Linked DNA regions of Pseudosulfitobacter sp. DSM 107133. The main gene of each other region encodes a partner of the protein of the gene in region 2 in a complex. Links are inferred from orthologs where the notes say so. Each region holds a gene or a part of one and is shown on either strand. Other genes may lie near its edges.

Region 1 (15,067 bases), 2.9 Mb from region 2 along the record:
GTGAGTACGCTGACCACGAACGGGCAGGTTGCGACGGTGACGCAGGCCACGGTAGCAGCCCAGGTCCATCAGGCGCTTGATGTTCATCTGCGTGTCACGACGCAGGTCACCTTCGACGGTGTAGTTTTCGTCGATGTGCTCGCGGATTTTCAGAACTTCGGCGTCGGACAGTTCGTTCACACGACGCGATGCGTCGATGCCAACTGCTTCGCAGATGGCTTTGGCCGAAGTGTTACCGATACCGGTGATATAGGTGAGGGCGATTGGGACCCGCTTTGCAGTGGGGATGTTAACGCCGGCGATACGTGCCACGTGTCATTTTCCTTTTCGTTGCGAGCCCGTAGTTCCGGGCCCTTTTTTCACAACATAAGCCCGAAGCATTTCTGCTACGGGCCGCCGCTGATCAGGTGATCTGTTCCTGTCGGGCGCGACCCGGTCGGAACACTGCGATTCTCTTTCGAGATAGGGCTAATTATGTGGCCTTTGGGGTGGGGTCAACCCCCCTGTGGATAAGGAAGCCGTGACCTTACCACAAAGGGCTGTGCGCGCCCGCAAATGGACATCGTGGCGTGCATGAAATGCCGCGTTATGTCTGCGTGCACAGCTTTGCCACGATATCGTGCCGGTTGCAAATTCCCTGCCCCCGGCAGCGGCGGCGGGGCGCTCAGGACACCGCATTCCAGCAAAAGGCCGCCACCCAAAGCCCCGCGCCAAAGCTCAGATGCGCCAGCAGGCTTTTCAGGCGCGCAAGGCCGGGCTGCGGCGTGCGCCGTGCGGCCAGCCCTGCCCCCATGCCCGGTTGCAGGATCAGGAACGGCGCCAGCACACTAAGCGCCCCGAACGTCAGGGCCACGTCAAACCGCAGCGGGTTCTGGTTCCCGACCAGCCACAACAGAATACAGGCGAACACCACGCCCGTCAGGTAGTGCAGGCCCCAGCCAGCCCAACGCTCGCCCGCAATGGACGGGCTGGCGGTGATCGGGTGATGGCGCAAACGCCCATGCAGCAGATAAATGCCCCAGCGCCCGACCAGCGCATAGTTCAGCGGCTGGAGGCCCAGCGTGTGTTTCAGAACAAGGGCAACAAGATCCATGAACAGCGTGGCGCCGGTTCCGATGATCAGGGCGTCGCGGAAAAGCTCAGCCATTGTTTTGCGCCTTTAGAACTGGTGATGTGTGGGGGTTGGTCATTGATCTCGTGCTCCGTTGACGTTTCGACAGGGCGCAAGCTGTACAAAGTCAAGTCGGCTTGAGGTCAAGGGGGAATTTAGGATCTGATCTTTGTGTAAGGAAAAAGAAGCGCAATACAGGTAAAAAGCGCCCGCCCGCCACGCCAATGGCGTACGGTTCGTGCTTGGCGCACCCTGGGTCCGCAGTTGGAAGCGTTTGCCTGCGCTACAGGCGCGTCAAAGCAGGAAAGGCAGCCAAACCGAACAGCGTTACCGCGATGATCCGTTTGATACCTGCTGTCCCTGCTCCAAGCTTAGGGTCTGGACCCTAGGTCACCGACTCATAAGTTCGCAACCAGATCCTGATTGACGCGAGTTGTATGGATGCGAGGAAATTATCATCGCGTTTGTCATATCTTGTTGCTACCGCGCGGAAGTTTTTGAGTTTGTTGAAGAAACGCTCCACTGCGTTGCGTGCTTTGTAACGCTCGCGATCATGCGCGATGACAGGATTGCGTTGCGGCATCGAAGGGATCACGGCTTGCGCCTTCTGTTTGGCGATCAAATCACGGATCGCGTTGCTGTCATAGGCGCGATCCGCCAGCACGCTGCAGCCTTCTTTCAGTCGATCCAACATCTGCTCTGCCGCGTGTCCATCATAGGCCTGCCCAGCCGTCAGCATGAGCCGGATCGGGCGGCCAAGCGCGTCCACCAAAGCGTGGATTTTCGTTGTCAGCCCGCCCCTTGAGCGACCCAGGCAATCGGATCGCCCCCTTTTTTAGGGCCATTTGCGCCCTGTTGGTGTACCCGGATGGAGGAGCTGTCAATCATTTGCACCTCACCCTCATATGCCTCTGATATTGCTTCAAGAATACGCGCCCAGTGACCCGCACGCCGCCAGCGGTTGAAGCGGTTCACACAGGTCGTATGCGGCCCGTATCGGGCAGGAATGTCTGCCCAGGGCGCACCAGTCCGCAAGCGCCAGAAGATGCCGTTCAAAACCCGCCGGTCATCCACACGCGGCTTGCCGCGCACCTTCGTCGGCAGCAACGGCTGGATCACCGACCATTCAAAATCTGTCAAATCAAAACGTGCCATTCTCACCTCCACATTTGCCGGAAAGTGAATCACGTTTTCTAAAGTCTGTGAATCCCTTTTATGGGTATGTGACCTAGGAAAGCGCCTTGTCGATGGCCGCTTTCACCTCGTCAATCTCACCCAGACCATTGATCTTGGTCAGCATGCCCTTGGCGTAATAATAGCCAATCAGCGGCGAGGTTTTCTTGTAATATTCCATCAGACGGGTTCTGAGGCTGTCCTCGTTGTCATCTGCGCGGCGGCGGAAATCAGAGGCGCCGCAATTGCTGCACTTGCCGTCGGCAGGCTGCGGTTTGGTGTTGTCGTTGTAAACCTCACCACAATCGCCACAAGTCGAGCGTGCCGTGATCCGCGCGACCAAAGCCTCGTCGTCCACTTCCATCTCGATCACGGCGTCCAGCATTTCGCCTTCGACCGCCAGCAGGTTGGTCAGCGCATCGGCCTGCGCCAGCGTGCGCGGGAAGCCGTCAAAGATGAACCCGTTCGCCTTGACCGTGTTCAGCTGCTCACGGATCAGACCGATCACGATATCATCCGTCACCAGCGCACCACGGGCCATCACGTCGGCCACGATGTCGCCCATCTTGGTGCCGCTTTCCTTGGCGGCGCGCAGCATGTCACCGGTGCTAAGCTGCACCATGCCATGCTCTTCAACCAGAAAGCGCGCTTGCGTTCCTTTGCCCGCCCCTGGCGGTCCAAGCAGAATAATATTCATCGACGCACGGGGCTCCGTTTCTTGCGGGGTTTTCCCCCTTTGCCTTTGCCACGCAGGTTCGATTTTTCAATCAGCCCTTCGTATTGGTGGGCCAGCAGGTGTGACTGTACTTGTTGAATGGTGTCCATGGTCACCGAAACGACGATCAGCACCGACGTACCGCCGAAGTAGAAAGGAATGGTAAACTGGCTGCGCAGGATTTCCGGCAGCAGACAGACCAGCGCCAGATAGGCCGCGCCCAGCACCAGAATGCGGTTGACCACATATTCCAGATAGTCGGCGGTTTTCTTGCCAGGACGGATACCGGGCACAAAGCCGTTCTGGTTCTTCAGGTTGTCGGCAACCTCGTCGGGCTTGAAGCTGACGTTGAAGGTGTAGAAATAGGCAAAGAACACAATCATCGCCACGAAGAACAGCAGGTACAGCGGCTGACCGGGTCCAAAGTTGGCCAGCAGCCAGCTCATCACCGGATTGGTCGAGTTGCCCGAAAAGGTGCTGATGGTCACCGGCAACAACAGCAGCGAGGACGCAAAGATCGCGGGAATAACGCCTGCGGGGTTGACCTTGACCGGCAAGTGCGACGAACCGCCGTCATAGACCTTCATGCCGACCTGACGGCGCGGGTACTGAATGTGGATCTTGCGCAGGGCGCGCTCCATGAAGACCACGAACATGATGGTCACGATCACCATAATTATCACGCCGACGATCACCGCAGGGCTGATGGCGCCGCTGCGGCCGCTGGCAAAGAACTGCGCCAGTGCTGCGGGCACTTCGGCGATGATGCCGACGAAAATGATCAGCGAAATGCCATTGCCGATGCCGCGCGAGGTGATCTGTTCGCCCAGCCACATCAGGAACATAGTGCCGCCGACCAGCGTAATCAGGCAGGCCATGCGGAAATACAGGCCCGGATCGGTGACCAGATCGCCCGCCTCAAGGCTGACCGCAAGGCCGTAAGCCTGCAAGGTCGCCAGCGCCACAGTGCCGTAGCGGGTGTACTGGTTGATCTTCTTGCGCCCCTGTTCGCCTTCTTTCTTGAGCTGCTCAAGCGAAGGCACCATCGAGGTCAGAAGCTGGATGATGATCGAGGCCGAAATATAGGGCATGATCCCAAGGGCAAAAATGCCCATCCGCCCCAGCGCGCCGCCGGTGAACATCGACACCATGCCGCCGATGCCCTGCCCTGCGCCTTCCATGAAGTCACGCAGCGCTGCGCCGTCGATACCCGGAACGGGAATAAACGTGCCCAGGCGATAGACAATCAGCAGGCCCAGCGTGAACAGGATTCGGTTGCGCAGGTCAGTGGCCTTGCCCAACGCAGACCAGCTGGTGTTGGCGGCCATGTTTTCGACGGCGGATACCATATATCGGCTCTTTCTGTTGCGAAAACGCCGCCCAGGCCGTTTTCCGGCGGGCGGCGTTAAGGAAAACTCAAGGCTATGTAAGCCAGCCAGAGCCGGCCCACAAGGTTCGAGTAGGGTTTACTCGGCCGCTGCCGTGGTTGTGACTGTCAGCGAACCGCCAGCTTTCTCCACTGCTTCAACCGCAGACTTGGACGCGCCGGTCACTTGCAGGTCCAGCTTCGAGGTCACTTCGCCCTTGGCCAGCACGCGGATGCCGTCCAGTTTGCGACGCACCAGACCCGACGCAATCAGAACGTCTTCGGTGATCGCGGCAGCGCCGTCGATTTTCTTGGCGTCGATGAATTTCTGGATCAGGCCCAGGTTCACAACCGCATAGGATTTGCGGTTCGGCTTGGTAAAGCCACGCTTGGGCAGACGTTGGTACAGGGGCATCTGGCCGCCTTCGTAGCCGTTGATCGCCACACCCGAACGGGATTTCTGACCTTTGATACCACGGCCACCCATCTTACCGGTACCCGAGCCCGGGCCACGGCCAACGCGCTTGCGTTTCTTGGTGGCACCTTCGTTATCGCGCAGTTCATTCAGTTTCATGTCGCTTCTCCTTTTGCCGGATGTGACCCCCAGCGACGGGAGCGGTCAAACGCGGCGTTTCATGATTCTTGTGAGCCGGATCGGTGGCCACTGGGGGCGTATAAGGGATGGGGCGCGATGGGGCAAGAGGGAGATGGCGGGCGCAAGGCCGCGACATACAGACACGCCAGATCGCTGCGCCGACACGGTGTCGGGGCAGTTCAGGGCGGTCTGTATCTGGGAATTCATTGGGGCCGGTAAAAAGGGCGGCGCCGCCAGATCGGATATGCGAGACAGGCTTGGGGGCCTGCACCCTGAACCGTTCAGTGTGGCCCTTGTCAGGGGCCTCTATCCTGTGGAAACCGCCGGGGTGTTCGCCCCTGCGGCCGGTGTTGCAACGCACCAAGGTTTACGCGGTGCAGGTTAATGTGCGGTGAGGGGTGCGCGCGGTGGCGCACCCGACACGCTTAGCGATGTGCAGTCTGACGCAGATAGTCAGAGCGGCTGGGAATGGGTTTTGCGTTCAAAGCGGCTTTGAAAGCAGATGTCAGAGCCATCAGGGCTGCGGCAGCAAGGGAGAACAGGGCGATACGAGCGTACATGACAAATATCCGTGAATGAGTGGTCGTGTTGAGGCCGACATAGCCCCGCGCCCCGCCCCGCACCACAGACGAGATGGCAATACCGTCCTGCGCGGAATGCATGGCTGTGGGGGGGGAGACTCTGAGAAGAGGAAGGGCACAAAAGCCCGGGGGCAAGGTGCGCAGCACCGCCCTCGTGTTGTGCCGCAAACAGCAAAACGCCCCGCGGTTTCCCACGGGGCGTCTGGCGTTCCATCTGTCGGGCATTACACCCTGTCAGATGTTCAGCCCTTTTCTTCGATGATCTCGACCATGTGCGGGATCGAGTTGATCATGCCGCGCACGGAAGGTGTGTCTTCCAGTTCGCGCACACGGTGCATCTTGTTCAGGCCCAGGCCGATCAGTGTTGCGCGCTGTTTTGCAGGGCGGCGGATCGGGGAACCGATTTGTTTGATGACGATAGTCTTGGCCATGCTTATGCCTCCTCAGCCACTTGAGCGGACGACTCGACGTTGTCTTCGCGCTTGGGCAGAATGTCAGCCACTTTTTTACCACGACGCTGGGCAACCGAACGAGGCGAAGCCTCTTTCTTCAGGCCGTCCATGGTGGCGCGGATCATGTTGTACGGGTTTTGCGAACCGATCGACTTGGACACAACGTCCTTGACGCCGAGCATTTCGAAAACGGCACGCATCGGACCACCGGCGATGATACCGGTACCTTCTGGTGCTGTGCGCATCACGACCTTGCCGGCGCCGTGGCGACCTTCCATGTCGTGGTGCAGGGTGCGGCCTTCGCGCAGTTGAACGCGGATCATCTGGCGCTTGGCTTGTTCGGTGGCTTTGCGAATGGCCTCGGGGACCTCTTTCGCTTTACCTTTGCCAAAGCCGACGCGGCCTTTTTGATCGCCAACAACCACAAGTGCGGCGAAGCCAAAGCGCTTACCACCCTTGACGGTTTTGCTGACGCGGTTGATCGCGACCAGACGGTCTGCGAATTCCGGTGTTTCTTCCCGGTCGCGGCGCGGGCCGCGGCGGTTTTCACGTTCTGCCATGAGAACATCCTTTTCATTGGTGGCTTGCGCCGAATGGGTCAATCCTGGTGGGACAAGGCATGATAGACCTGGCCCCCCGGATCATCGAAGCCGCCCCCCGCAAAGCAAGGGGCGACCTACATGGGTCTTAGATTTTCAAACCACCTTCACGCGCAGCGTCGGCCAGAGCCTTCACCTTGCCATGAAAGAGGAAGCCGCCGCGGTCGAAGTATGCTTCTTCCACGCCTGCTTTCTTCGCGCGCTCTGCAATCGCAGAACCGACCTTGGTGGCCGCGTCGATGTTGTTTTTGCCAACAACGCCGAGATCTTTCTCGAGGCTGGAAGCCGATGCCACTGTGACACCATTCACATCGTCGATCAGCTGAACGCTGATGTTCTTGTTCGAGCGGTGCACCGAAAGGCGCATGCGCCCTGCGTTCACGCGGCGAAGTTTGTTCCGGACGCGCAGGCGGCGCTTGAGGAACAGGGTCCGTTTGCTGTTTGCCATCTGTCTGGTCCTTACTTCTTCTTGCCTTCCTTGCGGAAGATATACTCGTCTTTGTATTTGATGCCTTTGCCTTTGTAGGGCTCGGGCTTCCGCCAGGCGCGAATGTTCGCTGCAACCTGACCGACGAGTTGTTCATCAATGCCTTCGACCACGATCTCGGTCTGCTTCGGCGCGGTCACTGTCACCCCTTCGGGCGGCAGATAGTCGACGTCGTGGGACAGGCCAAGGTTCAGACGCAGGGTGTTGCCCTGCATCTGGGCGCGGTAACCCACACCGTTGATCTCAAGCTCTTTCTTAAAGCCTTCGGACACGCCGGTGACCAGGTTCGCGACCATTGTGCGGCTCATGCCCCACTGCTGGCGCGCGCGCTTGGATTTGCCACGGGGCGTGATTTTCACGACGTTGTCTTCGACCGTCAGGGTCACATCATCCGTTGCCTTGAACGAACGTGTGCCTTTGGGGCCTTTGACTTCGATCGACTGGCCGCTGACCGTTGCGGAAACACCGCTGGGCAGGCTGACCGGTTTCTTACCAATACGAGACATGAAACCCTCCTTAGAATACGGTGCAAAGCACTTCGCCGCCAACATTGGCCGCCCGTGCGTTTGCATCCGACATCACACCCTTGGGGGTGGAGACAATCGACACGCCCAGGCCCTGACGGACAACGGGGATGTCATTGACGCCCATGTAGACGCGACGACCGGGTTTCGAAACCCGTTTCACTTCGCGAATGACGGGTTCGCCTTCGTAGTATTTCAGGCTGATTTCGATGGCCGGGTGGCCGTCAGCGCCTGTTTTTGCTTCGTAACCGCGAATATAGCCTTCGTCGGCCAGCACGTCCAAAACCCATGCACGCAGCTTGGAGGCTGGTGTCATGACTGTGGATTTGCCGCGCATCTGGCTGTTGCGGATGCGTGTCAGCATGTCTGCGATAGGATCGTTCATACCAAAGCCCTCCTTACCAGCTCGACTTGACCATGCCGGGGATCTGGCCGTTCGAGCCAAGGTCCCGCAGCGCGATCCGCGAAATTTTTAGTTTACGATAGTACGCGTGCGGACGGCCGGTCAGTTGGCACCGGTTGTGCAAACGTGTGGCCGAGCTGTTGCGCGGCAGTTTCGCCAGCTTCAGGGAAGCGCGAAAGCGGTCTTCCATCGGCTGGCTTTCGTCGTTGATGATCTCTTTCAGTGCGGCGCGCTTGGCGGCGTACTTCTTGACCAGGGCTTCGCGCTTTTTCTCGCGCTCGATCATGGATTTCTTAGCCATATCTAAATTCCTTCCCGCGCTTACGAATTGAAGGGCATGTTGAAAGCTTTCAACAGCGCCTTGGCTTCTGCGTCGGTTTTCGCCGTCGTGGCGATCACGATGTCCATGCCCCAGGTTTCGTCAACTTTATCAAAGTTGATTTCAGGGAACACGATGTGCTCTTTCATGCCCATGGCATAGTTGCCGCGGCCGTCGAAAGATTTGCCCGATACACCGCGAAAGTCGCGGACGCGGGGCATTGCAATTGTGATCAGACGATCGAGGAATTCGTACATGCGGTCGCCACGCAGGGTAACCTTGGCACCCAAGGGCATGTCCTCACGCACCCGGAAACCCGCGATGGATTTCTTGGCGACTGTGGTCAAAGCCTTTTGGCCTGCGATCGCGGTCAGATCTTCCTGAGCGGATTTGGCTTTCTTGCTGTCACGGACAGCTTCTGCACCACAACCGATGTTCAGGACGATTTTGTCCAGACGCGGGATCTGCATGTCGTTCTTATAGCCGAACTCTTCTTTCAGGGCAGCGCGGACTGCGTCGCGGTACTGCTCCTTCAGGCGGGGTGTGTATTTTGCGTCGTCAAGCATTAGATCACGTCCCCTGTTGTCTTGGCAAAGCGCACTTTCTTGTCGCCTTCCACTTTGAAACCCACGCGGGTGGGGTTGCCCTTGGCGTCCACCAGAGCAATGTTGCTCAGGTCAACCGGCATCGCCTTGGGGATGCGGCCGCCCTGGCTGGTCTGGCTTTGGCGTGTGGCGCGGATGGCGATGTTCAGACCGTCAACCACGGCTTTGTTCGACTTGGGGTCAACAGAGGCGATTGTGCCCTCTTTGCCCTTGTCCTTGCCGGTGAGCATGACGACCTTGTCGCCTTTTTTAAGCTTCGCAGCCATCAGAGCACCTCCGGAGCCAGCGAGATGATTTTCATGAAGTTCTTGGCGCGCAGTTCGCGAACAACCGGGCCAAAGATACGTGTACCGATGGGCTCGTTGTTGTTGTTCAGGATGACGGCGGCGTTGCGGTCGAAGCGGATGGCGGTGCCATCTTCACGACGAACTTCTTTGGCAGTGCGCACAACGACGGCCTTGCGGACGTCGCCTTTTTTCACACGGCCGCGCGGGATGGCTTCCTTGACCGACACGACAATGATGTCGCCGACGGATGCGTATTTACGCTTGGAACCACCCAGCACCTTGATGCACTGAACACGGCGTGCGCCGCTGTTGTCAGCAACATCCAGGTTGGTTTGCATCTGGATCATTTGGTTTCTCCCGACCTTTGGGGGGCGATGCGTGCCTGATCCCCAGGGTTTCGATTAATGTTGAGAGCGTGGCTCAGGCGTCAGCGCCTGCGTACACTTCCCAGCGTTTTGTCTTCGAGCGCGGTGCACATTCGATAATGCGGACTGTGTCACCGACCTTGAAGGCATTCTGTTCATCGTGCGCCCGGTATTTCTTGGACTTACGAATGGTCTTTTTCAAAACCGGGTGCGTAAAGCGGCGCTCTACGTTCACGGTGATGGTTTGTTCGTTTGCGTCGGAGGTCACGACGCCTTGCAGGATACGCTTGGGCATGTCGGCCGTCCTTATTCAGCTGTGGCTGCGGTGGCAGCTTTTTGGTTCAGGATCGTTTTCACACGCGCGGCGTTGCGGCGTGCGGTGCGGATCTGAGCAGGGTTTTCCAGTTGGCCTGTGGCCTGCTGAAAACGCAGGTTGAAGCTTTCTTTTTTCAGCTCGGCCAGCTTGTCGCGCAGCTGGTCCGGCGTCATGTCGCGCAGTTCTTGGGCGTTCATCCCATTTTCCTTTCAACATCACCAGTAGGCCCCTGAGGGGTGACCATGATTCTGGTGGAGTTCATGATGAAAGGTGCCAATACGCGGGATGCACCCGCATGGCAACCCCTATGGAGGATATGACGGGTGGAATGTCGTGTTGCGACCTGTGCGCGATTGATTCCGAAAGCGGCAAGCTGGTATCGCACTGTAAACAGATGCAACCAGCGAGACTGTCATGCCCCAGAAAACCGCCCTTGTCACCGGAGCCGCACGCGGCATCGGCCTTGCCACCACACGGCTGTTCATCGAACAGGGCTGGCGCGTGGCCATGGTGGACCGCGACGGCGATGAGCTGGCCAGTGTCGCCAAGGGTCTCAACGAAGCCTCGCCTTTCGTCTGTGACGTGTCGCACCCCGATGAGGTGGACCAGATGGTGACGGACGTGCGCGCCAGCTTTGGCCGCATCGACGCGGTGGTGAACAATGCAGGCGTGGCCGATTTCGGCCCCATCGCGGACACCGACTTTGCCCGCTGGCGGCGGGTGATGGAGACCAACCTGGACGGCGTGTTCCTGGTCTCGCAGGCCTGTATCCCCGCGCTGAAGGAAACACGCGGTGCGCTGCTGAACATCGCATCGATCTCGGGCCTGCGGGCGTCGACCCTGCGCGTGGCATATGGCACGTCAAAGGCCGCCGTGATCCATCTGACCAAACAACAGGCCGCAGAGCTGGGCGAATATGGCATCCGTGCCAATTGCGTCTGCCCCGGCCCCGTGCGCACCAAGCTGGCGATGGCCGTACACACCCAAGAGATCATCGACGCCTATCACGACGCGATCCCGCTGAACCGCTATGGATCAGAGAACGAGATTGCCGAAGTCATCACCTTTCTCTGCTCGGACAAGGCCAGCTATGTCACCGGGCAGGTTGTCGCCTCGGACGGCGGTTTTGACAGCACCGGCGTCGGCCTGCCTGCCTTGCGGTCCTGATCTTTACCGTAGACGTCAGACGGGCGGGTCGGCAGGCCGGAATTGCAACCTGCCGACCCGCCCCGCCAATCACATGCCAACCGCCATAGCAGGTTCCGGCGCCGTCAGGATGGTGATGTCATCCAGGGTCACGTCCAGGCTGTCGAGCCGAACCGACAGCTCGACCTGCGGCTGCGTGTCTGTCGCTGCGAAGGTCAGAACCAGGTTGGAATATTCGAATGTCTGCCCCCCGTAAGTGTAGGACACCTTATCAATCTCGTATGACTCAAGCGTCCGGTCCTCTTCGCTGAGGTCAACAATCAGGCTGTCTTCATCGGGATCGAAGTCTCTGAACGAATTGATCGAGTCCTTGACAACATCAGGCGCATCCTCGGCGCCGTAGTCGACAACATCCAGCTTCATCTCATACACATCGGCCCCCGCGCCGCCGGTCAGAAAGAAGCCGCCCCGCTCGCTGTCATAGATCGTCGGGGCTGCACCGGTTTCGACATATCCCACCAGATGATCGTCACCCTCACCGCCTTCCAGAACCGCTGTAGAGTCAATCAGCACCGTATCCCCGCGATAGATCAGTTCGTCGTCGCCCTCGCCACCAAACGCGTGGTCAGCCGATCCGGCATAAAGCGTATCGTCGCCCGCATCGCCGTTGATCGTGACACCCAGCCCCAGGCTTTCGATCAGATCGTTCCCGTCGCCCGCGTTGATCACCAGATGCATGTCGTTCAGGATTGTAACGCTGTCATCGCCCCCCAACAGGTCGATCTGCTGGGTCTCGTCAATCAACGCCTGCTCTTCCCGACTGTCGGCAACGGCGACCAGCGTGTCGGCACCCTCTGTGCCGGTGACGACTTCATCACCGTCCAGCGTCAGCGCGCCCCCTTCGACGGTGGGCGTTTCGGGATCGGTTGGCGTTTCAGGATCGACAGGATCTGTCGGCGTCTCTGGTGTTTCCGGTGTTTCGGGCTCGTTGTCGTCCGCGGCGTCGTCAGACCCGTCAATCGCCACCGCAAAAAGCCCGAAACCCAGCAGCGCCATCAATGCAAGTGCGCCCATCGTGAAATCCCTTTAAGCAAATGCGGCATTTCCAAGCCGGAAGCCGCTAAGATATGGATGATTGTTTTCAGAAAAATAACAATCATGACTAGAAAAAGGCTAGTCACGGGTGTGGGGCATGTCAACGCGGTTTGCGGGCGGCTGCAATCTGTGATGTGGATGGCGCAGGGTGGTCTTTGCTCCCCACTCGCCTCTGCAATTGTCCTGCGCTAAGGAACCGACATGTCCAGCATCAAATCCCTCTTCGTCACCCGCCTGTACCACGCCCTGTTGTCCGAACACGGCCCCGCCATAGATGCGGCCGAGATGGAGGCCTCGTGCTATGCCATTGCCGAGGATGACGAGGCCGGACAGGACTGGTGCGAGGAGAACGGGTTTCCGGGCTACACCTCTTATGCGTCGCTGACCGACCTGCCCTGGCGGTTCCCGATCTTTGCCGATCTGGTCAAGTCGCTGGACAAGCACGTGATGGCCTTTGCCGAGGACGCAGGCTTTGACCTGGACGGGCGCAAGCTGGTGCTGGAGGATCTGTGGATCAACATCCTGCCCGAGGGTGGCACCCATTCGGGGCACATCCACCCGCATTCGGTGGTGTCTGGCACCACCTATGTCGCCATGCCCGAAGGCGCCAGCGCCATCAAGTTCGAAGACCCGCGCCACGCCATGATGATGGCCGCCCCGCCCCGCGTGAAAGACGTGCGCGAAGAGATGAAGCCGTTCATCTATGTCGCCCCCGCCGTCGGTGACGTGCTGCTGTGGGAAAGCTGGCTGCGCCACGAGGTGCCGATGAACATGAGCGAGGATGAGCGGGTTTCGGTGTCGTTCAACTACCGCTGGGAGTGAGGCCGACCCGGCAAGCGTAAAGCTTACTTCTTCCTAGCGGCTTTACGCGCCTCTTCCTGTTCTTTCACCAGCGCCTTCTCTTCCTTGGTCAGCTTGTTGCCCCACTGGTTGTTGCTGAGGCCCAGATCGGTTGGCATCGGTTTGGTCTTGCCTTTCTTGATGCTGCCGCCCTTGTTCAGGAACTCGCGGATCAGGTCTTCGTCGGTATTGGGTTTGGGGACTTGTTTCATCGCGGTTGCCTTTGTCTCGGTAGCGGAACGTCGTCTAAGCGCCATGGTAAGAGGGTTTGGATGTGATGGCCAGACGTGGTGTGACGTCCGCGTCAGAGGGCAGCGCCCGACCGCGGGTGGGCATCACAACATCGGTGGATGCCATTTTATTTCTAGTCCTTGGGGTGAGGAAACTGGGGCGCGATACAGCTAGGAAGCGCCCGCCCATGGGGCGGTCGGGCGCTGCCCGGCGGCACTGCGTGCCTTGATTCCGGGCTTTGGTGCTTGGTGAAAAGCCTTTGCATCTAAAACAGAAAAAGGCCCCCGCCGATCACGCGACGGGGGCCTTTTATCTCTGTCGGCTGACTGCGCCCTTGGGCGCAATCTTTACCAGTCCTCGCGGACAACCACGCGGGTTTTGATCGGCAGTTTCATCGCGGCCAGGCGCAGGGCCTCGCGTGCGATGTCTTCGCCGACGCCGTCGATTTCAAACATCACACGGCCGGGTTTCACTTTGGCCGCCCAACGGTCGACCGAACCCTTACCTTTACCCATACGAACTTCGATGGGCTTGGCTGTGACGGGAACGTCCGGGAAAATCCGGATCCAGACACGGCCCTGGCGTTTCATGTGACGTGTCATCGCGCGGCGTGCCGCTTCGATTTGACGTGCTGTAACCCGCTCGGGCTCAATGGCTTTCAGACCATAGGTGCCGAAGTTCAGGTCAGACCCGCCCTTCGCCAGACCCTTGATGGAGCCTTTGAACTGTTTGCGGAACTTCGTGCGTTTTGGTTGAAGCATCTCTCTTCCCCTTTAGCGACGGCCACCAGCGCCACGGGGCGCAGGACCATCCTGGAGTTCTTGTGCTTTACGGTCACGCGCCTGCGGATCGTGCTCCATGATTTCACCTTTGAAGATCCAAGTCTTGATCCCGATGATACCATAAGCAGTTGTCGCTTCGACGTGGGCGTAATCGATGTCGGCCCGCAGGGTGTGCAAAGGCACGCGGCCTTCACGGTACCATTCGGTCCGCGCGATTTCGGCACCGCCCAGACGGCCGGCAACGTTCACGCGGATGCCCAGGGCACCCATACGCATGGCGTTCTGAACCGCACGTTTCATGGCACGACGGAAAGACACCCGGCGTTCCAGCTGCTGTGCGATGCTTTCGCCCACCAGTGCCGCGTCCAGTTCCGGCTTGCGCACTTCAACGATGTTCAGGTGCAGTTCGCTGTCGGTCAGGTTGGCCAGCTTCTTGCGCAGAACTTCGATGTCGGCGCCTTTTTTGCCGATGATCACACCGGGACGTGCCGTGTGGATCGTCACGCGGCACTTTTTGTGCGGGCGTTCGATGATCACGCGGGCGATACCGGCCTGCTTGCACTCTTCCTTGATGAAATCACGGATTTTCAGGTCTTCCAGCAGAAGGTTCCCGTAATCCTTGGTGTCGGCGTACCAGCGGCTGTCCCAGGTGCGGTTCACCTGAAGACGCATACCGATCGGATTGACTTTGTTACCCATCAGGCTTGCTCCTCGACTTGACGCACTTTGATCGTGATTTCGGCAAACGGCTTCATGATCTTGCCAAACCGGCCACGGGCGCGCGGACGACCGCGTTTCAGTGTCAGGTTCTTGCCAACCCACGCTTCTGCGACGATCAGTTCGTCAACATCCAGGTTGTGGTTGTTTTCGGCGTTCGCAATCGCGGACTGAAGGCATTTCTTCACGTCCTGTGCGATCCGCTTTTTCGAGAACGTCAGGTCGGTCAACGCCTTGTCGACTTTCTTGCCGCGGATCATCTGTGCAACCAGGTTCAGCTTCTGAGGGCTGGTGCGCAGCATGCGGGTTTTTGCCATGGCTTCGTTGTCGGCCACGCGGCGCGGATTCTTATCCTTGC
Region 2 (10,655 bases):
TATCGTGCTGTTCCACGTCACCAATCCGCGCAGATCCATCACCGAAGCCTTTCGCGTGCTGCGCCCCGGCGGGCGGTTTGCGTTCAGCCAGTGGTGCGGGCCGGACCAGTCTGACTGTTACCGGATGATCTATGATGTCATCTCGGCCCATGCCGACATGACACTGGCCAGCCCTGCCCCGAACGCCTTTGATCTGTCGCAGCCCGATCATGCCAGATCTGTGCTGGAACAGGCCGGTTTTACCGATACGGCCACCGCCCATGTACCAAATGTTCTGCGCACCGGTGCCGCCAGCTTTTACGATTTCTTCATGCAATTCGGGGTACGCATCCCGCTGATCATGCAACGTCAAAGCGCCGAGGTGCAGGCCGCCGTGCGCGCCGAGATTGACGCCCGCGCGGAAGATTTCAGGGTGGGCGACGCATTGCATGTTCCGATGCCCAGCATCGTGGTGTCAGGCCAGCGTCCCGCCTGAGACGTTAACCGCATGGTAACCTTCGGCACGCCAATCTGGCGGCATGTCCAGCTTTGCCGAACAGCCCCTGCCCTTCGACTTTGACGAGGCGACCCCCGCGGCGCTGCCTGCGGGCCCGCGTCCGTCGTATATTGCCGATCATCGGGCCCGCTTGCGCGCCCGCTTCATGGCCGGTGGTGCGCAGGCGATGCCCGATTACGAAATGCTGGAACTGGTGCTGTTTCGCGCCATCCCGCGGCGCGATGTGAAACCGCTGGCCCATGCATTGATGGAAAAGTTTGGCGACTTTAACCGCGTCATTACTGCCCCCGAACCCCGCCTGCGCGAGGTCAAGGGCGTGGGCGATGCCGTGGTGGTCGAGTTGAAGGTTGTCGAGGCGGCTGCACATCGTATGGTGCGGGCCAAAGTGTTGAACCAACACGCGATTTCCAGTTGGGATGCGCTGGTTGACTATTGTCACACGACGATGGCCCACCGCGAGACAGAGCAATTCCGCGTGCTGTATCTGGACCGCAAAAACGTGTTGATCGCTGACGAGGAACAGGCCAAAGGCACCGTTGATCACGTTCCGGTCTACCCGCGCGAAGTGGCCAAAAGGGCGCTGGAGCTGAACGCATCGGCGCTGATTCTGGTGCACAATCACCCCTCGGGCGACCCGACCCCCAGCCAGTCTGACATTGCCATGACCCAACAGATCGAAGCCGCCTGTATCGCCCTGGGTCTGTCGCTGCACGATCACCTGATCGTCGGCAAATCACGCGAGCTGAGCTTTAAGTCAGAAGGGTTTCTTTAACGCACCCAAACCTCGACACGGCGGTTGGCCTGCCGACCCCACCCGCTGTCGTCACAGGCCATTGGCAAAGCCTCGCCAAAAGCATCGACGTCCAGCGTGACCCGTTTGGTGTCTTCACTCTGGGCCGCTTCCATAATCGCGCGGCGCACCGCGTCGGCACGACGCAAGGCAATGTTGCGATTCGCGGCAGCGGGTCCTTCTCCATCGCTGAACCCCACGAACAGAATGCGCCGCGCGTCATAGGTGCCTACCTCCATCGAGCGGGCCAGTTGCTGCACGTTGCTGCGCGATTGCGCGTCCAGCCGGATGGATCCCGCTTCGAACCGGAAGGACGTGGTCAGCCGTGCCATACCGTCCAGCGTGCGCACCATGCGTTGTAGTTCTTCCAGCGACACTTCGGGGCCCGCGATGCTGATGGCATTGGCAAAGCGGTTGCCTTGCATATCAATCGGCACCTCTTCGGGCGACTGGTCGACAAAACCGGCGCGCCGGATCACCACCTGCGCGGTGGGACCACGGGTAAAGGCCAGAAATTCGCGCGCGATCTTGGGCAAGCGTCGTGCGGGCAGATACAGAAACATCGGCGCGGTCAGCGGATAATCTTCGGTCTTGATGGTGCGCCGCTCCGCCTCAAGCGAAAACCCGCAGCCGCCGGTCAGCACAAGCGGCACCGTATTGCCCACCTCGGCATAGCTGGCAATGCCGATGGCAAAAGGGTCATCCATCACCGCATTGGCAAGCTCGGTGCCGATAGGGTGGCGCACAACGCTGTCAGCGAACTCCAGGCGCACGGGTTGCATCACCTGGTCGGCCACAGCCTGTGCCAGCCCTGTGCCGGCCTGTGGCAGATGCAGTGAAATCGGCGCATCCACGCCGCCCAGATCCTGCCAGTTGGTCACCTGCCCCGCAAACACCTGCGCCAGATTTGAGGGCGAAATGCTGCGCACGGGATTTCCCGGTGCCACCACGGGCACAACGGCATCCAGCGCCAACACACGGCTGCGGTGCAAACCGGTCATATCGCCCATTCCGGCCTCGCGCGCGCGCTGCCGCTCGCCCGGGCGGATCTCGCGCAGGGCCATGACAATGTCGGCCTCGTTGGCCAGCAGATCGGCGAATCCTTCGTCGGTGGTGGTAACGCGGAAATTGAACCGCGCCGCCAGTTTGCCTGTTTCGGTGTTGGTCAGAAGATAGCTGAACCGGTTGTCGTCCACGGGTTCGCGCGTGGCCTCATATCCGGCGCGCTGCGCAAAACCTTCGACCAGCGCGGGCATCAGAACCGCCCCCATCGTGGTCGAGCCGGACACAGCCAGATTGGCGACAAAATCCTGAAGGTTGGGGCAGGCAGGACCCTCGCACAGCACGCCAGAGCTGTCGACGGTCAGTTCCCCGTATTCGGTTTCAAGCCGGTAGAACTCACCGTCAAAGCCCAGCAACGTGCCGCTCAGTTCGACCCCGCCATCGCGCGAGGTCAGCGTGACATCCTGCGCAAACGCAGAAAATGGCAAACCGAAAAGGAAAAGTGCGGCGAAGGCCGCCGCACGTTTCATAGTCATGATGAAACCCCGTGACGCGAATTACTTTTGCGCGACTGTCAGGTCTTGGATCAGATTGTTCAATACCAGAAAGCTACCGATTGTGTCACAACCGGGCATCGCCAACGTCAGGTTGCGGCTGGTAATGTCACCGTTGTTCACCTCAAGCGACTGGGCTTCGATTTCCAGACCGCAGTTGAACAGGCTCACTTCCGCCTCGACACTCAGGTCGACGATCCCGTTGTGACGGGACGTGCCGGATGGATAAGTATAGACGTCGGCCATCAGGGCATCCGGAGCAGTTTCGTCGCCCAGCCGCATCAGGAAGCCTCCTTCGCCACTGATCGCCTCGACCGGATCACCCGGCGCGCCTGCCCAGATATCGTGCTGGCTGCCGTAATCTGCGCCGAATTCGCGCGCGTGAATTTCAAAACCCGCATCGCCTTTCCATTGCAGGGCGACGCGGTCGAACTGGTCCAGGCTGGGCACAGGTGTCTGCACCACGGCGCCATCGCCATTGGCAAAGGCCACGACAATCACCGCCGGGTCGACCAGCACAGGCATCGACATTTCAAGATTGCCCGCCGCGTCGGTTGTTTCCGAGAATTTCAGGCCACTGTGATGGACGACCAGACGTTCATTTGGAAAGCAGGGCGCTGCCAGTGACAGTTCAACCAGACCAAGGCCAGAGGGAATCGCGGTGGCCGCGACCTTGCAATCCTGGCTCGCGACCAGATCAGCGGGGTCTGCCGGATCTTCGCCCAGGGCAGATGTCAGCGTGATGTCATGTACGTCCAGAATCGGGCCATCCAGCGCCGAAGTATCGACATCTTCAACAGGCAACTGAACCTGAACCGGTGCTTCTGCCGGCGTTTCCGACCCATAAAGCACCTTGGCGGTTTCGCTGCTTTGCATGACAAAACCGATACCTACAGCACACGCCAGTGTACCAGCCGCAGTCGCGATCTTCTTAGTATAGGCCATAGATCCTTCCCCTCACAATATTGGGTCAGAATCGTATTTGGCAGAAAAACGCGGCCAAGTTATGGCCGGCTAGCCGGGTTTAAGGCGCAACTATGTCATTGTCGCAGGGTGTCGCGCGGGGCGCCTGTCAGGTCAGGCGCCCGTGGCAATGTTTGAATTTCTTGCCTGATCCACAGGGGCACGCCTCGTTCCGGCCGGGGTTACCCCATGTGGTCGGATCGTTTTCGTCAAAGCCTGTTGCAGCGGCCTCGGCTGTTGGTGCGGGCGTTTGCGCGTCTTGTGCGCTTTGGGCGGCCTGTTGCAGCTCTGCCTGCTGCGCGGCGGCCTGTGCCAGCATCTCGGCACGCTCTTCTTCCGTCATCGGACGGATTTGCGCCAGCTTCTGTGTCACGTCCTCGCGCAACGAATCCAGCATCACTTCGAACAGCTGGAAGGCTTCGTTCTTGTATTCGTTCAGCGGGTCGCGTTGGGCATAGCCGCGGAACCCGACAACCGAGCGCAAGTGATCCAGCGTCAGCAGGTGTTCGCGCCACTTGCCATCAATGGCCTGCAACAAAATCTGTTTCTCGATCAGGCGCATGTTTTCAGGACCGAACTGTTCGGCCTTTTGCACCATAAGCTTGTTCGTGGCTTCGACCAGACGCTCACGCACCTGCTCGTCGTCTACGCCATCCTCTTCGGCCCATGCCATCACCGGCACGTCGACGCCCAGATTTTCGATCACGGCGGCGTACAGCCCTTCGGTGTTCCACTGATCCGCATAGGTGCCCTGAGGCATGTATTGGTCGATCAGATCGTCAATCACCTGTTCACGCATGTCCGAGGCGATTTCCGACAGGTCCTCGGCCTCCATGATGTCGCGGCGCTGGCTAAAGACCACCTTGCGCTGGTCGTTCATCACGTCATCGAATTTCAGCAACTGCTTGCGCATGTCAAAGTTGCGGCCTTCGACCTTGGCCTGTGCGCGCTCCAGCGATTTGTTCACCCAGGGGTGAATGATCGCCTCGCCTTCTTCCATGCCAAGGGTCTTCAGAACCTTGTCCAGCCGTTCCGAGCCGAAAATACGCATCAGGTCATCTTCGAGCGACAGATAGAACGACGTGCGCCCTGGGTCGCCCTGACGGCCCGAACGGCCACGCAGCTGGTTGTCGATCCGGCGGCTTTCGTGACGCTCGGATGCCAGAACGAACAGGCCGCCTGCCGCCAGAACCTTTTGTTTCTCGTCCTCGTGCTCGGCTTCGATCCGCGCGCGGATCGCTTCGGGGTCGGCGTCAGGGTCGGCGGTCAGCGCCTCTAGCACCTTCAGATCGACGTTGCCGCCCAGCTGAATGTCGGTGCCGCGTCCGGCCATGTTGGTGGCGATGGTCACAGCGCCGAACTTGCCCGCATCCGCGATAATCTGCGCTTCCTGCTCGTGCTGGCGCGCGTTCAGAACGTTGTGCGGAATACCCTTTTCGGTCAGCAGGGCGCTGAACATCTCGGATTTTTCGATCGACGTGGTGCCAACCAGAACCGGCTGGCCTTTTTCATGCGCTGTTTTGATCTCTTCGATCATCGCCGCATATTTCTCGGTCGCGGTGCGGTACACGCGGTCGTCTTCGTCGACACGGGCAATGGGGCGGTTGGTGGGCACTTCAATCACGCCCAGACCGTAGATTTCGCCAAACTCTTCGGCTTCGGTCAGCGCTGTGCCGGTCATGCCCGCCAGTTTGCTGTACAGGCGGAAATAGTTCTGAAAGGTCACGCTGGCCAGCGTCACGTTCTCGGGCTGGATCTTGACGCCTTCCTTGGCCTCAATCGCCTGATGCAGACCCTCGGACAGACGACGCCCGGCCATCATGCGGCCGGTAAATTCATCAATCAGCACGACCTCGTCGTCGCGCACGATGTAATCCTTGTCTTTCTGGAACAGGGTGTGCGCGCGCAGACCCTGGTTAACGTGGTGCACAATCGACGTGCTTTCGGGATCGTACAGGGTCATCCCTTCTTCGATCAGACCGCGCGCCAGCAGTTGCTGTTCCAGAAACTCGTTACCTTCTTCGGTGAAGGACACGTTGCGGGTTTTCTCGTCGACCGCATAGTGGCTTTCGTCCAGCAGCGGAATCACCGCGTCGATGGTCTGGTACAGTTCCGAGCGGTCATCCAACGGACCCGAAATAATCAGCGGTGTGCGCGCTTCGTCGATCAGAATGCTGTCGACTTCGTCCACAATCGCGAAATTGTGACCACGCTGGACCATCTGGCCCAGCTCGCTTTTCATATTGTCGCGCAGATAGTCGAAACCAAGCTCGTTGTTGGTGGCATAGGTCACGTCACAGGCATAGGCCGCCCGCTTGTTGTCCTCGCCCATACCGTTCCAGGCACAGCCACTGGTCAGACCAAGGTGGGCGAACACTTTGCCCATCCATTCGGCATCCCGTTTGGCCAGATATTCGTTAACCGTGACCACATGCACGCCCTTGCCCGTCAAGGCATTCAGGTAGGCAGCGAATGTGGCCGTCAGGGTCTTGCCCTCACCGGTTTTTTGTTCGGCAATATTGCCCCGATGCAGGAAAATCGCACCCATCAGCTGGGTATCGAACGCCCGCAGGCCCAGCGCACGGCGGGCGGCTTCGCGGCAGTTTGCAAAGGCTTCCGGCAACAAATCATCAAGGCTTTCACCTTCGAGCGCCCGTTTGGCCAGCTCTTCGGTTTTGTCTTTCAAACCGATGTCGCTCAGCGCCTCGAATTCGGGCTCCAGCGCGTTGATTTGCGCGACCAGCGGGCGCACCGCTTTGATCGTGCGATCATTAGGGGTCCCAAAGACTTTTTTGGCGAGTGTTCCGATACCGAGCATGCGTTCTCCAGCCGATCTTGTGTCAGGTTGCGCAGCATCTGCTTGTCGGCGCCACGTGCAGCCCATAGATACAGGGTCAAGCCGATCCTGGCCGCGCCCATAGGGCGATGTAAGGGTCACATGAAACCGTGTCAATGTCGCGTCCGGCCACGAGGGGCCGCAGGATGCGCGGCAGCAACTGAACAGGACCAATCCATGCTTAAACGTCTCGCCATTCTGCCCGCTGTTGCGGTTGCTCTTACCTTGTCCCAGCCGCTGTATGCGCAGGATGAAACACCCCAGCTGTCCACCGTTGTTGCCACTGTGAACGGGGTCGACATCACACTGGGCCACATGCTGGTGGCCAAGGCGACCCTGCCCCAGCAATACCAGCAGCTGCCCGACGAAGTGCTGTTTCCGGGGATCCTTGACCAGTTGGTCCAGCAAACCGCGCTGCAACAAAGCTATTCGGGCGAACTGCCCAAACGCGTTGAATTGTCGATGGAAAACGAGCAGCGGTCGCTGGTCGCGGGCGAAGCCATCGAAAAGATTCTGGCCACAGCCGTGACAGACGAGGCTTTGCAGGCCGCTTATGACGCGACCTATGCCAACGCCGAGCCGACCAAGGAATTCAACGCGAGCCACATTCTTGTTGAAACCGAAGACGAAGCCAAAGCCATCGTTGAAGAGCTGAAAGGCGGCGCAGATTTCGCAGCCACCGCGCGCGAAAAATCCACGGGCCCGTCCGGCCCCGGAGGCGGTTCGCTGGGGTGGTTCGGTCCCGGCGCCATGGTCCCCGAATTTGAAACTGCCGTTGCGACAATGGAGCCCGGCGACATTTCCGATCCGGTTCAAACCCAGTTCGGATGGCATGTCATCAAACTGAACGAGGTGCGCAACGCCGAAGCCCCCGCACTGGAAGACGTGCGCGCCGAGCTTGAGCAGCAAGTGCGCTCGGAAGCCGTGGCCGCAGCCGTTGACGCGCTGGTGGCCGACGCTGACGTAAACCGTGACGGTGCCGAAGGGATGGATCCCTCGGTGCTGAGCACTGTCAAACTGGGCGAATAAACATGGCTGGCAAAATCGCACTCTCTCCGCTGGCGCCCGAACGCTTTCCCGATCTGCCTGTGGTGGACGGTGTGACTTTTGCCACCATCGCCGCCGGCGTCCGCTATGCCGGGCGCACCGACGTGATGCTGGCCAAACTGGTCCCGGGCACGGCCATCGCGGGCGTGTTCACACGCTCGTCGACCCGTGCGGCACCGGTCCTGGACTGTCAGGCCAAGCTGGGCGGTGACCCGGCCGGCGGCGCGGCCTTCCTTGTGAACTCGGGCAACGCCAATGCCTTTACCGGCAAACACGGTGTCGACTCCGTCCACGAAATCGTCGAGGCGGTGTCGATCAACTGCGGCGTGCCCTCTGCCCGCGTGTTTACATCGTCGACTGGTGTGATTGGCGAACCGCTGCCGCACAACCGTGTAGTGGCCAAGCTGGGGGAACTGAACAGCGCCCTGCGCGAAGACGGCATTGCCGACGCCGCCCGCGCCATCATGACCACTGATACATACCCCAAGGGCGCAGTAGAGACTGTAGACGTCGACGGCAAGACCATCACCATCGCAGGCATTGCCAAAGGATCGGGCATGATCGCGCCGGACATGGCAACGATGCTGGTCTATATCTTTACCGACGCCCGCATCGCGCAGGACAACCTGCAAGCCATCGTATCCACCGCAGCCGATATGACCTTTAACTGCATCACCGTCGACAGCGATACGTCGACTTCGGACAGCGTGCTGATGGCCGCCACTGGTGCTTCTGACGTCGATGTCACGGGCGATGCCACCTTTGCCGATGCGGTCCACCGCTTGATGCAGGATCTGGCCTTTCAGGTCGTGCGCGATGGTGAAGGGGCGACGAAGTTTGTTGAAATCACGGTTTCCGGTGCGGATACCGCCGCCAATGCCAAGGTTCACGCGATGGCCATTGCCAATTCGCCGCTGGTGAAAACCGCTATCGCCGGGCAGGATCCCAACTGGGGTCGTGTTGTCATGGCCATCGGGAAATCCGGTGCCCCGGCCGACCGCGATTTGCTGAGCATCCGATTTGGCGATGTGGTCGTGGCCGAAAACGGCTGGGTCAGCCCCAATTACTCCGAAGCCGAAGCTGCCGCGCACATGAAGGGTGAAGAGATCAACATTACAGTCGATCTGGGGTTGGGCGAAGCCACGGCGACCGTGTGGACCTGTGACCTGACCCACGCCTACATCGACATCAACGCCGACTACCGGTCGTAAGATGAAGGTTGTTCTGGTCTCTGCCGTCGCTTTGATTGATGTGGACGGGCGCGTGCTTTTGGCACAGCGCCCCGAAGGCAAGTCGATGGCCGGCCTGTGGGAGTTCCCCGGCGGCAAGGTCGAAACGGGCGAAACCCCCGAAGCGGCCCTGATTCGCGAATTACACGAAGAACTGGGTATAGATACATGGCAAAGTTGTCTCGCGCCCCTGACCTTTGCCAGCCACAGTTATGATGATTTTCACCTTCTGATGCCGCTGTTTGCCTGCCGGAAATGGGCCGGGACACCTATGTCGAAGGAAAATCAAGACCTTAAATGGGTCAGGCCAAATGATCTGAAGAACTATCCCATGCCCGCAGCAGACGTTCCGTTAATTCCGGTTTTGCGCGACTGGCTGTAACAATCGGGTTTGATTGTCATAGTTTTAGAAAAAATCATCTTTTTTTTCGTTTTTTGTAATTTTTTTATGACTTGTTCAGAAAGTTGCCGCTTAAAGCATTTCTAATTTAACCTGAGGCATATCCGGCAGCCTGAAAGTAGTTTGTACACTCCTGCGGGGAGTACATTGCGCAGATTTCGCCAAGGGCTTCGAACACCGAGGTGAATGATCGCGCACTGATGCGTCTGAGGTGAGCCTTCAATTTGGAGAAAGCCAACTCAATCGGGTTCAGGTCTGGCGAATATGGCGGCAGATAGAGGAACCAGCATCCATGAGCCTTGAGCGCCGCAGCGGCTTCTTTGTTGTGATGCGTCGCGAGGTTGTCGAGAACCACGGCTGTGCCTGGCGCGATCTCAGGGATCAGGACCTTTTGCACATAGGCCGCGAAGGCAGGACCATCCATCGCGCCTTTGATCACCCAAGGTGCGATCAGAGACTCATGTGTTAGCCCCGCAATCAGGGTTTGGGTTCCCCAACTGCCGAAGGGCGCATCCATCGTCAGGCGTTCGCCACGCGGGGCCCAGCCGCGCAGCCGGGCGAGGTTCGTTTTGACCGCTGTTTCATCAAGAAAGACAACGCGTTCCGGCATCCGCGCAATGGCTGGCAAACGGTGTGTGAACCAGTCCTCACGTCGTCGCCTCACCTTGGCACGGTGACGTTCGGTAGCGACCAGTGACTTTTTTTGTGCGTGAACCCGAGACGCTTTAGCAGATGCCCGATAGCAGAGTGCTGGACCTGCAGTCCGGTTGCATCAGCAAGCGCATCACGCAGCTCAAACAGTGTGATATCAGGGTCTTGAGCAATCAACTCTTCGAAAAAACCAACATGGGGTGCCAATTTTCCTGACCCTTTTGGACGACCCTGTACGGCAGGATCAGCCCGGCCCGTCGTTTGGATCTGATGCCGCCACCGGGCGCCCGTTGCTGGCGACAGCTTCAAGCGTGCTGCCGCCGCTCGCCCGCTTAACCCTTCCTCAATATATCTCTGAAACCGCGCACGTAGCGCTGATGGCAAAGGTGCTGACATTGTTCATCCTCCCAAACAGGATGAATCACAATCAGGCCAGTTTGGGAATCCCCAGCGATTCAGGTTTTGTTAGAAACGCTTTAATAGGGCTATGAACGTCTTTGGGGAGAGATAAATATGCTGAAAACAATCTTGCTGGGCAGTTGCGTATTCGTTCAAGGCACCTTTGTACGGATGCTGCCAGACGGCCGTATGAGTGTGAATCTCGATGGTCGGATCTATTCGGGTGCGCCGGTCAAAGCGGCCTGAAGTTAGGGTCTGGACCCATTGATCTTACGTCGTCAGTTTGAC

The links.
Region 1: the proteins of secA (region 2) and secY are in contact, whole or in part, in a crystal structure (PDB 3DIN), measured with the Thermotoga maritima proteins. The link is inferred for Pseudosulfitobacter sp. DSM 107133 from one-to-one orthologs. Residues at the interface, in WP_004082002.1 of Thermotoga maritima: Glu261, Ala262, Arg263, Lys300, Ala301, Arg302, Thr303, Ile304, Ile305, Leu323, Tyr324, Asp325, Pro326, Val329, Ser330, Tyr333, Ile336, Lys340, Phe345, Val349, Glu363, Phe364, Tyr374, Ser375, Gly376, Gly377, Glu393, Ile395, Thr482, Ser483; in WP_004081795.1 of Thermotoga maritima: Glu108, Gly109, Glu110, Glu111, Ala236, Glu237, Arg238, Arg239, Ile240, Thr241, Ile242, Gln243, Tyr244, Ala245, Arg246, Arg247, Val248, Thr249, Gly250, Arg251, Arg252, Val253, Tyr254, Gly256, Ala257, Ser258, Thr259, Tyr260, Leu261, Pro262.

Annotation. Positions count from the first base shown.
Region 1 is NZ_CP085154.1:3,043,363-3,058,429, forward strand. Bases 2,164-5,146 are described here. They hold secY (preprotein translocase subunit SecY), read right to left. Parts: upstream 4,349-5,146; coding sequence 2,978-4,348; downstream 2,164-2,977. Other genes in these bases: DSM107133_RS15095 (adenylate kinase), read right to left, coding at 2,340-2,981; rplO (50S ribosomal protein L15), read right to left, coding at 4,466-4,939. Outside these bases: rpsM (30S ribosomal protein S13), read right to left, coding at 1-312; DSM107133_RS15085 (DUF2938 family protein), read right to left, coding at 665-1,147; rpmD (50S ribosomal protein L30), read right to left, coding at 5,784-5,972; rpsE (30S ribosomal protein S5), read right to left, coding at 5,975-6,553; rplR (50S ribosomal protein L18), read right to left, coding at 6,681-7,040; rplF (50S ribosomal protein L6), read right to left, coding at 7,052-7,585; rpsH (30S ribosomal protein S8), read right to left, coding at 7,596-7,988; rpsN (30S ribosomal protein S14), read right to left, coding at 8,002-8,307; rplE (50S ribosomal protein L5), read right to left, coding at 8,328-8,891; rplX (50S ribosomal protein L24), read right to left, coding at 8,891-9,196; rplN (50S ribosomal protein L14), read right to left, coding at 9,196-9,564; rpsQ (30S ribosomal protein S17), read right to left, coding at 9,638-9,877; rpmC (50S ribosomal protein L29), read right to left, coding at 9,889-10,095; DSM107133_RS15165 (SDR family oxidoreductase), read left to right, coding at 10,313-11,065; DSM107133_RS15170 (hypothetical protein), read right to left, coding at 11,135-12,118; DSM107133_RS15175 (2OG-Fe(II) oxygenase family protein), read left to right, coding at 12,341-12,961; and 4 more genes. UniProt on the Escherichia coli protein: The central subunit of the protein translocation channel SecYEG. Consists of two halves formed by TMs 1-5 and 6-10.
Region 2 is NZ_CP085154.1:138,714-149,368, reverse strand. The notes cover bases 3,715-6,980. They hold secA (preprotein translocase subunit SecA), read right to left. Parts: upstream 6,624-6,980; coding sequence 3,915-6,623; downstream 3,715-3,914. Other genes in these bases: DSM107133_RS00700 (peptidylprolyl isomerase), read left to right, coding at 6,819-6,980; DSM107133_RS00710 (hypothetical protein), read right to left, coding at 3,715-3,787. Also shown: DSM107133_RS00725 (class I SAM-dependent methyltransferase), read left to right, coding at 1-475; DNA repair protein RadC, read left to right, coding at 519-1,268; DSM107133_RS00715 (phosphate ABC transporter substrate-binding/OmpA family protein), read right to left, coding at 1,265-2,824; more of DSM107133_RS00710, read right to left, coding at 2,846-3,714; more of DSM107133_RS00700, read left to right, coding at 6,981-7,670; bifunctional glutamate N-acetyltransferase/amino-acid acetyltransferase ArgJ, read left to right, coding at 7,673-8,899; DSM107133_RS00690 ((deoxy)nucleoside triphosphate pyrophosphohydrolase), read left to right, coding at 8,901-9,299; DSM107133_RS00685 (IS630 family transposase), read right to left, coding at 9,406-9,981; DSM107133_RS00680 (hypothetical protein), read right to left, coding at 9,978-10,175; DSM107133_RS00675 (hypothetical protein), read left to right, coding at 10,169-10,459; DSM107133_RS24970 (hypothetical protein), read left to right, coding at 10,482-10,613. UniProt on the Escherichia coli protein: Required for protein export, interacts with the SecYEG preprotein conducting channel.